DNA from 2 places in the Ligilactobacillus murinus genome. Region 2 is predicted to be linked to the other one. Evidence: predicted binding sites of a transcription regulator. Region 2 holds the regulator's gene; the other holds the start of a gene.
What was found. The regulator CtsR, encoded in region 2, represses protease genes until heat stress. The targets are predictions, from matches to a motif close to TTGGTCAAAAAAGGTCAAANA.
Positions count from the first base shown of each region.

Region 1 (5,015 bases), 990 kb from region 2:
TTCCCTAGGGTATACACTTTGATGAAATGAACTGGTGATTTAACTAATTCATGTTGGATCATGCGAGAGTAACTATTGGTAACATCGATCAGTTGCATGTTGATTTCCTCCTTTGCTAAATATAGTAAAATGTTTGAAGTAAAATGCATGCTTCAAATTACCAATTCTATATAACTATTATAAACTATCTGATAGAAATGTTGAAAATAAAAAACTGGGAAGTTGGTAAAAAAACTCCCAGTTTGTTGAATTATTCAGTAACGTTTGCTTCACTGATCACGATCGTATCGTCACTTAGATCAGCGTAAAAGTTTTTAACTTGGGGATGATCAAGGTAAAAGTCAGTTACTTTGTCTTCGATCTGGTCTTGGATCGTCCGGCGTAGTGGACGCGCCCCCATCTTAGGATCATAGCCTAATTCGACTAATTTTTGGCGGGCCTTAGTTGAAACTTTAAGTGACATTCCGTTTTCTTGTAGCGTTTGGTCGACTTTTTCGAGCATCAACGAAACGATCTGGTCAAGATTTTCTTTAGTCAAAGCATTGAACTCGATAATATCATCAAAACGGTTCAAAAATTCTGGCTTGAAGTATTTAGTCAATTTATCGACCACAGAATTAGGGGTGCTCTTGGTCGTGCCAAAGCCAACGTTGACGATCGGATCACCTGAACCGGCATTACTTGTCATGATGATGATCGTATCTTTAAAGCTGACAGTCTTGCCTTGTGAATCAGTCAAGCGCCCATCATCTAAGATCTGCAAGAACATATGCATGACATCGGGATGAGCTTTTTCGATCTCGTCTAATAAGATCAAGCTATATGGATGTCGCCGAACTTGTTCGGTTAACTGGCCCGCTTCTTCATATCCAACGTAACCCGGAGGCGAACCGATCAATTTAGAGACAGAGAATTTTTCCATGTATTCACTCATATCAAAGCGGATCATGGCCTCGGTCGTTCCAAATAGTTCTAAAGCAAGTTGTTTAGCTGCTTCCGTTTTCCCGACTCCTGTAGGACCGACAAAAAGAAATGAACCGATCGGTCGACCTGACTTGTTAAAGCCGATCCGATTGCGCCGGATCGAGCGGGCAACTTTATCAACGGCACGGTCTTGGCCGATAACGTTTTGCTTGAGTGTTTGGGCTAGAGTTTGTAATTGTGCTTGTTCTTTTTGTTTGAGTTCACCGACAGGGATAGAAGTCATTTCCTCGACGATCTTTTCCATATCTTGGGCGGTAACTTCGCTTTTGACTTGAGGTTTAGCTGTTAAATGTTCTTCTAGTTTAGCGATTTGATCGCGATAAAAGGCGGCTTTTTCATAATCTTCTTGGTCTAAAGCAGCTTTTTTATTTGTCTGTGCTTGAGCTATCTTAGCTTTGACTTCGCTTGGGTCAAAAGCTTGTAAAGCTAAATTCTTACGCGAGCCGGCTTCATCTAAGAGATCGATCGCTTTATCCGGCAAATAGCGGTCCTGAATGTAGCGAGTCGAAAGTTGGATCGCACTTTCAAGAGCTTCATCGGTATAGGCGACTTGATGGTAGCTTTCATATTTAGCACGTAGGCCGTGTAAGATCGCTAAAGCCTCTTCTTTAGAAGGTTCTTCAACTTGGACGGGTTGTAAACGCCGCGCTAAGGCCGCATCTTTTTCGATCGTACGAAATTCGTTTAAAGTAGTAGCCCCGACAAGTTGGAACTCACCGCGAGCTAGAGCTGGTTTTAAAACGTTGCCAGCATCCATGCCTCCCTCAGCGTTTCCAGCCCCAACGATCTCATGGATCTCATCGATAAAGAGGATGATATCTTGTTTTTGTTTCAATTCATCCATTAATTCCTGCATGCGTTGCTCAAATTGACCACGGATCCCGGTCCCTTGGACTAAGGAAACAACGTCTAAGCGGATAACTTTTTTATTTAATAGTTTTTGTGGAACATCGCCGTCAACGATCTTTTGAGCAAGACCTTCGACAACTGCTGTTTTCCCGACTCCGGCTTCACCAGTAAGGACAGGATTGTTCTTAGTGCGCCGATTCAAGATCTCAGTTACACGTTTTATCTCGCGGTCACGCCCGATAACTGGGTCGATCTGGCCCGCTTTGGCTTGGGCAGTGAGATCAAGCCCATATTTATCTAAAATGCCTTCGTTATCACCATTATCTCCGCCTTTTGTTTGGGGACCTTGCGCTGGTGTGGGACGCTGTTGGCTTTGGCGTTTGATCTCTTTAAAGAAATCAGCGAATGGATCACTACCCAATGGATCTTGGAAGATACCATCCAAGGAAGGTGGTAGTTGACTTTGATTTTTCAAAGCTCGATAGCAGTTAGGACAAAGGTCGATCGAAGTTTGGCGACCGTTGATGTTTGTTGTTAAATGTAGCGTAGCGTGGTTTTGCTGACAATTTTGGCATAACATAGCAATTCGCGACCTTTCCGGTTAAATTTAATGTCAAAATCAGTTTGACCAACTTTGACCTTTGTAGCTTTATTATACAAATTTTTATCTTAAGTGCAAGCAAAAAAATTGGAGATGGTATAATTTTAAAATGTGTGAGAGGGGGTAGCAGGATGGAAAAGGATTATCAAACATTATTAGATCGCTTGCATGCAGGTGAGATAACAGAATTTGAGATCGAAACAGCTGAATTTATGGATTTTCAAAAGATTTTACTAAATTATAATTATCGGAAAAATGTGGTCGGTACAGCTAAACGTGGTGGCGGAGTTATCTATCATTATCACAAAAATGATAAATAAATTTTTTTTGACATATTATCAAAATGTTTAAGAGTGATACCTTGTCTTGATAAATAATTCATGGTATTATTCTTTATAGCAGGTGCAACACTTAGTGTAACCGCTAATGTAAACGAATTCTTTTACAGCTGTGATCAATTTGTTTACTAATTGTTGCACAAATCTTATTTATATTTAAAGGAGCATGATCCACAATGGAAAAGAAAGAATTTCACGTAATCGCAGAAACAGGTATTCACGCACGTCCAGCTACACTTTTGGTGCAAGCAGCAAGCAAATTTAACTCAGATATTACATTAGAATATCAAGGTAAATCAGTAAACTTGAAATCTATCATGGGTGTTATGTCATTAGGTGTAGGTCAAAACGCTGATGTTGTGATCTCTGCTGATGGTGCTGATGAAGCAGAAGCGATCGCAGCTATCGCAGAAACAATGACAAAGGAAGGACTTGCTGAATAATGACGAAAATGTTGAAGGGTATCGCAGCTAGTGACGGAATTGCAGCCGCAAAAGCCTACATGCTTGTGCAACCTGACCTTTCATTTTCTGAAACCAGTATCTCTGATCCAGAAGCTGAGATCAAGCGCTTGGATGATGCTGTAGCAGCCTCCAAGAGTGAGCTTGAAGCTATCAAGCAAAAAGCTACCCAAAACTTAGGGGCTGAAGAAGCTGAAGTTTTTGAGGCGCACTTAACGATCTTGGCTGACCCTGAAATGATTGGTCAAATCGAAAATCAGATCAAAAATGAAAAAGTTAATGCCGAAGCTGCGTTGAAGAGCGTAACAGACATGTTTATTTCCATGTTTGAAGGCATGACAGACAATGCTTACATGCAAGAACGTGCAGGCGATATTCGCGACGTAACTAAGCGTGTCATGAGTCATTTATTAGGTGTAACTTTACCTAACCCAGCTTTGATCGACGAAGAAGTTGTGATCGTAGCACATGACTTGACACCATCTGATACAGCGCAATTAGACCGCAATTTTGTTAAGGGCTTTATCACTGATATCGGTGGTCGGACATCGCACTCTGCTATCATGTCAAGAACCCTTGAGATCCCTGCAGTCGTAGGCTCTGGCTCAGCAACAACTGAGATCAAAGAAGGCGATATGGTCATTATCGATGGTATTGCTGGGGATGCAGTTATTGATCCAACGGCTGATCAATTAGCTGAATATGAACAAAAAGCTGCTGATTTCAAGGCTCAAAAAGCTGAATGGCAACAATTAAAAGATGCTAGATCTGTCTCAAAAGACGGCAAACAAGTTATCTTAGGGGCTAATATCGGTACCCCTAAAGATGTTACGGGTGCTGTTGATAATGGGGCCGAAGCTGTTGGCTTGTTCCGTTCTGAATTCTTGTACATGGATGCAAGTGAGCTTCCAACAGAAGAAGAACAATTCAAAGCTTACAAAGAAGCAGTTGAAGGTATGGATGGCAAACAAGTTGTCGTACGTACAATGGATATTGGTGGGGATAAGGATCTACCTTATCTACCACTACCAGAAGAAGAAAATCCATTCTTGGGTTACCGTGCGATCCGCATCTCATTAGATCGTCAAGATATCTTCCGTACTCAATTGCGTGCATTGTTACGTGCTTCACACTATGGACGCTTGGCTATCATGTTCCCAATGATCGCTACTGTCAAGGAATTCAAAGATGCTAAGGCGATCTTTGAAGAAGAAAAAGCTAAGTTAGTTAAAGAAGGTATCCCTGTTTCTGACGATATTGAAGTCGGAATGATGATGGAGATCCCTGCTGCTGCAATGATCGCAGATAAGTTAGCTAAGTATGCTGATTTCTTTAGTATCGGAACCAATGACTTGATCCAATACTCTATGGCAGCTGATCGTGGTAACGAACGTGTATCTTACCTTTACCAACCATATAACCCATCTATCTTGCGTTTGATCAAGAACATCATTGATGCTTCACATAAAGAAGGTAAGTGGACTGGTATGTGTGGTGAAATGGCTGGTGATCAAGTTGCTGTGCCATTGTTGCTTGGTTTAGGTCTAGATGAATTCTCAATGAGTGCAACTTCGATCTTGAAGACACGTAGCTTGTTGAAGAAACTTGATTCAGTTAAGATGCAAGAATTAGCTCAAAAAGCAGTTGAAGATTGCGAAACAACTGAAGAAGTTGAAGCTTTAGTAGCTGAATACACGAAGTAATATTCGATCAACTTATCTTAAAAAGAGACCGGAAAGAGATTTCTGGTCTCTTTTTGTCTAAAATCAGTTGGAAAATGTT
Region 1 is NZ_CP023565.1:1,259,316-1,264,330, reverse strand. It holds gene CPS94_RS06420 (DUF1827 family protein) at 1-98, opposite strand, end outside; gene CPS94_RS06415 (ATP-dependent Clp protease ATP-binding subunit) at 251-2,413, opposite strand; gene CPS94_RS06410 (hypothetical protein) at 2,566-2,754, shown strand; gene CPS94_RS06405 (phosphocarrier protein HPr) at 2,949-3,215, shown strand; gene ptsP (phosphoenolpyruvate--protein phosphotransferase) at 3,215-4,936, shown strand.
Region 1: CPS94_RS06415 (ATP-dependent Clp protease ATP-binding subunit) is a predicted target of CtsR. The motif match lies at 2,455-2,475, and genes of this name have one in related genera.

Region 2 (5,015 bases):
CCGACATTGCAGCGTAATCATCAATGCCATTGCCTGCACCAAACCCAACGGATTTTTCATCCCGCAAGGCAGTTGCACCTAAGTTAGAGGTCATGATGATGATCGTATTTCTAAAGTTGACTTTTCGACCCTTGGAATCCGTCAAATAACCATCGTCTAAGACTTGTAACAAAATATTGAACACATCTGGGTGGGCTTTTTCTACTTCGTCTAGCAAGACGACTGAATATGGCTTATTGCGGACCTTTTCGGATAATTGTCCCCCCTCATCATAACCGACATAGCCTGGAGGAGCACCGACTAAACGACTAGTGGAGTATTTTTCCATGTACTCACTCATGTCGACCCGGATCATCGCGTCTTCTGAGCCAAACATTGCGTCAGCTAAGGCTTTAGCTAACTCAGTCTTTCCAACACCAGTAGGTCCTAAGAACATAAATGAGCCGATCGGACGGGTCGGATCGCTCAAACCACTGCGCGAACGGCGAATAGCTTTAGCGATCGAACTGATAGCTTCATCTTGGCCGACCACACGTTGGTGCAATATCTTCTCTAAACCGACCAGCCGTTGACTTTCAGTCTTGGTCAATTGAGTAACGGGTATGCCTGTCCATTCTGAGACGACAGCTGCCACATCTTCTTGGGTCACCACAGCTTTAAACTCGCCTTTTGCTTCTTCTTCAGTTTGTTTAGCTGTGAGTTTTTCAACTTTTTCTTTTAATTTCAAAACTTCTTTGCGTAATTTAGCCGCATCATCGAAGTTTTCGTGTAAGATCTCTTCGTCATAGCTATCACTGACTTTTTTTAGCTTAGCTTTAGTTTTAGATAACTTGTTGCTCTTTTCAGCATTCATGATCCGCAACCGCGCTGCCGCTTCATCCATCAGATCGATCGCCTTATCAGGTAAGAAGCGCTTTGTGATATAGCGTGAACTCAACTTGACGGCCGCATCTAAAGCATCATCGTCGATCTTGACTTTATGGTGCTTTTCATACCGAGAACGCACACCTTTTAAGATCTCAAGTGTCGCTTGTTGGTCAGGTTCATCGACCATAACTGTCGCAAAGCGCCGTTCTAAAGCGGGATCAGATTCAACGTATTTTTGATACTCATCTAATGTCGTAGCCCCGATGACTTGAACTTCGCCCCGCGCTAAAGCAGGTTTTAAGATATTAGAGGCATCGATCGCCCCTTCAGCCCCACCAGCACCGATCAAAGTATGCATCTCATCGATAAATAAGATCACATTGCCATCACGGTAGACTTCTTCTAAGATCTTCTTTAAGCGATCTTCAAATTCACCACGGTATTTGGTACCAGCTACAAGTGAGCCCATATCAAGCATCATCAAGCGTTTCTTCGCCAAATTCTCAGGGACATCTCCCTTGACGATCGCTTGCGCTAAACCTTCTGCGACCGCCGTCTTACCCACACCAGGTTCACCTAGTAATACTGGGTTGTTTTTCGTCCGGCGACTTAAAACTTGGATCACCCGCTTGACTTCACTTGTGCGCCCGATAACTGGATCGGTATCTTCATTTTGTGCGATCGCCGTCATATCCCGTGCTAACCCATCTAATGTTTCTGTCTTGGAACGTTTTTTGGCTTCATTAGCTTGCTTAGCTAAATGCTGACGTTGGCGGTCAGTCATGCCCAATTGGCGCAACAACAACTGCCGCAAGCGCCGGGTATCGACCTGTAAACTATACAAGATCCGTGAAGATAAAATATTTTCATCATTTAATAGTGCCAATAATAAATGTTCGGTCCCGATCTTAGACGAACCCATCATCATCGCCTGGCGCAAGGCATCATTTAAGACGGCCTTGGATTTTGGTGAATATGGTAAATAACTATCTGGTGCTTGACGGCGCAAAGTTCCATACCCTGCGATCCGTTCGATCTCTTCTTTGATATCGACACTACTTACAAGATTTTGCCTTAAAACTTGACCGGCAACACCATTTTCCTCCAAGACAAGGGCCAACAATAAATGCTCGGTCCCGATCGCTTGGTGCTTGAAGTAGTTAGCTTGTTCTTGTGCAAGTAATAAGACTTGGTTAGCACTCGGTGTGTAAGATGTTGAATCCATAAGATCCCCTTCTTTCTATTATTGATCAGCACAACGCAGACGATTTAAAATGCGATTCAAGATCTTGGCACGGATCGCCTCTTCTAACTCATTGTCGGATAGTGCTAGCGTGCTTTTCTCGATCGCCGTCGCTACTAAATGTGCCTCTTTATGTGTCAATAGCTCATTTTCATAGAGCGTTTGAATGATCTGAAATGCTTTGGTCTCGCTGATGCTCGTCCCAACGTACTCGATCAATTCATCTAAGATATCCGGGTCACTGATCAAATCGACCTTGGCGATCCGAATATACCCACCTCCGCCCCGCTTACTCTCGACTAAATAGCCATTTTGCAAAGTAAAACGCGTCTTGATCACGTAATTGATCTGCGAAGGCACGCAGTCAAATTGGTCTGCGACTTCAGAACGTTTGATCTCAACTTGGGAAGCTTCAGCAAGAATACTCTTCAAATATCGTTCGATTATATCGGAAATATTGCGATTTTGCATAAAACTATCCTCGATCTGTTTGACTAACTTTGACTATAATTATAAACGTTATCCACCATGCTTGGCAATGAATTAGCGTTAATTTCTGGGGCTGATCGTGTAAAATATCCTTTATTTATCTGCCGTAAAGATCACAGCCCACGCAACATGTTCAGCTGGGCAAAAATAGACGAACTGATCGCCTGTTCCTTTAGCCTGCTCAACTGAAATAGCTTGGTCAGCATATTTAGCTGTTGGGCTAGTCGGATCTTTTTCCCATTTAGCATACTGTGCCTTAGTTCCCGTAAAGCTTTTTTCCTTGGTATAACCCCTTTGCTCATAGGGTGCCAACAGGTCAGCTGTGATCTGTTTTAGCTCTTCTTTAGTGTAACGCTTAGCAAAACTGCTTTGACTAGTTGTTGCTGAGCTTTCTTTAGTCGAGCTCGTTTTTTTAGTAGGTCTGACCGATAACTTGACACTGTTTTTGCCCCACGTCACGTGATAGCTGCACCCACTGACACCTAGAACAAAAGCCCCGATCATCAAAAAACAAACCGAACGCTTCATTTAACTTCCCCCTTAAACAAAAAGAGCCGTCCTGCATAGGTACGACTCTAACTAGTAATTGATCGGGATGGCAGGATTTGAACCTGTGACCCCCACGTCCCGAACGTGGTGCTCTACCAAACTGAGCTACATCCCGAAAACAATTACTATTATAATACTAGTTTGTTAAATGTAAAAGGAAAATCTTATTTTTCTTAACATTTATCTGGGCAAGGAACGTGCTTTAGTAAATAAAACAGACTATCATAAAAGATGAAAGGAAGGTGGATAACATGACAAATACTTGGCTTTATAAGCAATTATTTACCAATTGGAAGAAATTTGAAGTTATCTATGTCAGCATTTTGATCTTGATCCAACTGGCTGTCTTTTTGGTCGTTCCCGATAGCTTGATCGGTATGATCTCAGGTGTCACGGGCACGTTATCCCTCGTTTACGGGATGAAAGGACGCAAGATCGCCTTTATCTTTGGAACGATCCAGTGTCTAGCCATGACTTACATTGCTTGGATCAGTCATGCCTATGGTTCATTTGCGATGGATATCTTCTATGTCATCTCACAACCCATTGGCTGGTTCATGTGGGGCCACGACCAAGCAACGCATCGCTTTTCTTCTGCCAGTCGCAAAAAACTTTTTGGCGGTGCCTTTGTCGCTTGGCTCATCGGCTGGTGGATCTTAGCTTTACTACACGGACAACTGCCGTATTTTGATTCGATCAATTTTGTCGTCAGTTTCATCGCTCAACTGCTCTACATCTTGAAATACCAAGAAAACTGGTCACTTTGGATCGTGGTCAACATTGCCAATATCCTCTACTGGTCGATCCTAAGCCTCCAAGTCATAACTGGTGCTACTGACATCGGTTCTTTAGGGGCTTACCTCTCCCAAGTTGCCTTGCAAGCAGCCCTACTCTTTAACTCGATCTATGCAACTAAAGTCTGGGCCAGTGGTGAAGCCGACAATGAAGGTGGAACTAAGTCGTAAATTATATAAATAAATCAATATTTACTCTTCACCACTCACTTAAAGTAAGTTAACATAGATGTTGCTTACTTAAAATAATAAAGAGTGGTAACTAACTATAGAATTCAAAGATGCACTTACACCTTGAATCCTCTCAGCGTGGGCTTCCTGGAAAATCCGACTTAGTTTTTATGCATCGCGATATCTGACCTTGCCTAAGAATACTTCTGCGTGGTCGATCTATGACTTAGGTGCTTTTGGGCAAACCTTGATGCTGGCAGCTGTTGCTCGAAAAATCGATTCAATACCAGCGTGAGAGATCGTCAAGTATCCAAGTGTCGTTAAAAATATCATGCAGATCCCAGATGATAAACAACTCATAATGGGGATCGCACTAGGTTATCGCAACCAAGCAACAAAGATCAACGGTTTTTATACTGAGCGCAGTGAAGTTGATAAGTTTTTAACTTTCAAAGACTAAATGTGACAACTTAACTTATAGAGACGATCCAAAGAGGACCTACCACGATGCAATGGTAGGTCCTCTTTGGATCATCTCATGCTCTTTAGTTTAAGTTATCCAAATACTGTTCGCCCCGATCGCATAATGCTACTACGAGCGAAACTATACTATTCCCCAATTCAGTCAACGAATACTCTGTTTTACGCATTTGAGTAATAAGCCGATCACCAATCTTAGCATACAAATAAAGTCAAAAAAATAGATCAAACTTGACGCAATAAATTTTTCTGGCACCACTTTACCTCATCTTTCATCGCACATTTCCTGTTTACCCTTATTTAAAACTGGTAGTACCACAAAGGCTGTAAATTCTCCATTTACGGCTTTAAAATCATAATACCCGTTATATTTAGCAACTCTTCTTTTGATACTCCTCAGCCCAATTCCTTGGCGTCCATAT
Region 2 is NZ_CP023565.1:2,246,672-2,251,686, reverse strand. It holds gene CPS94_RS11015 (ATP-dependent Clp protease ATP-binding subunit) at 1-2,092, opposite strand, end outside; gene CPS94_RS11010 (CtsR family transcriptional regulator) at 2,111-2,581, opposite strand; gene CPS94_RS11005 (porin) at 2,693-3,127, opposite strand; tRNA gene CPS94_RS11000 (tRNA-Pro) at 3,190-3,263, opposite strand; gene pnuC (nicotinamide riboside transporter PnuC) at 3,400-4,113, shown strand; gene CPS94_RS11750 (nitroreductase family protein) at 4,445-4,573, shown strand; gene CPS94_RS11840 (winged helix-turn-helix transcriptional regulator) at 4,659-4,763, opposite strand; gene CPS94_RS10985 (sensor histidine kinase) at 4,859-5,015, opposite strand, start outside.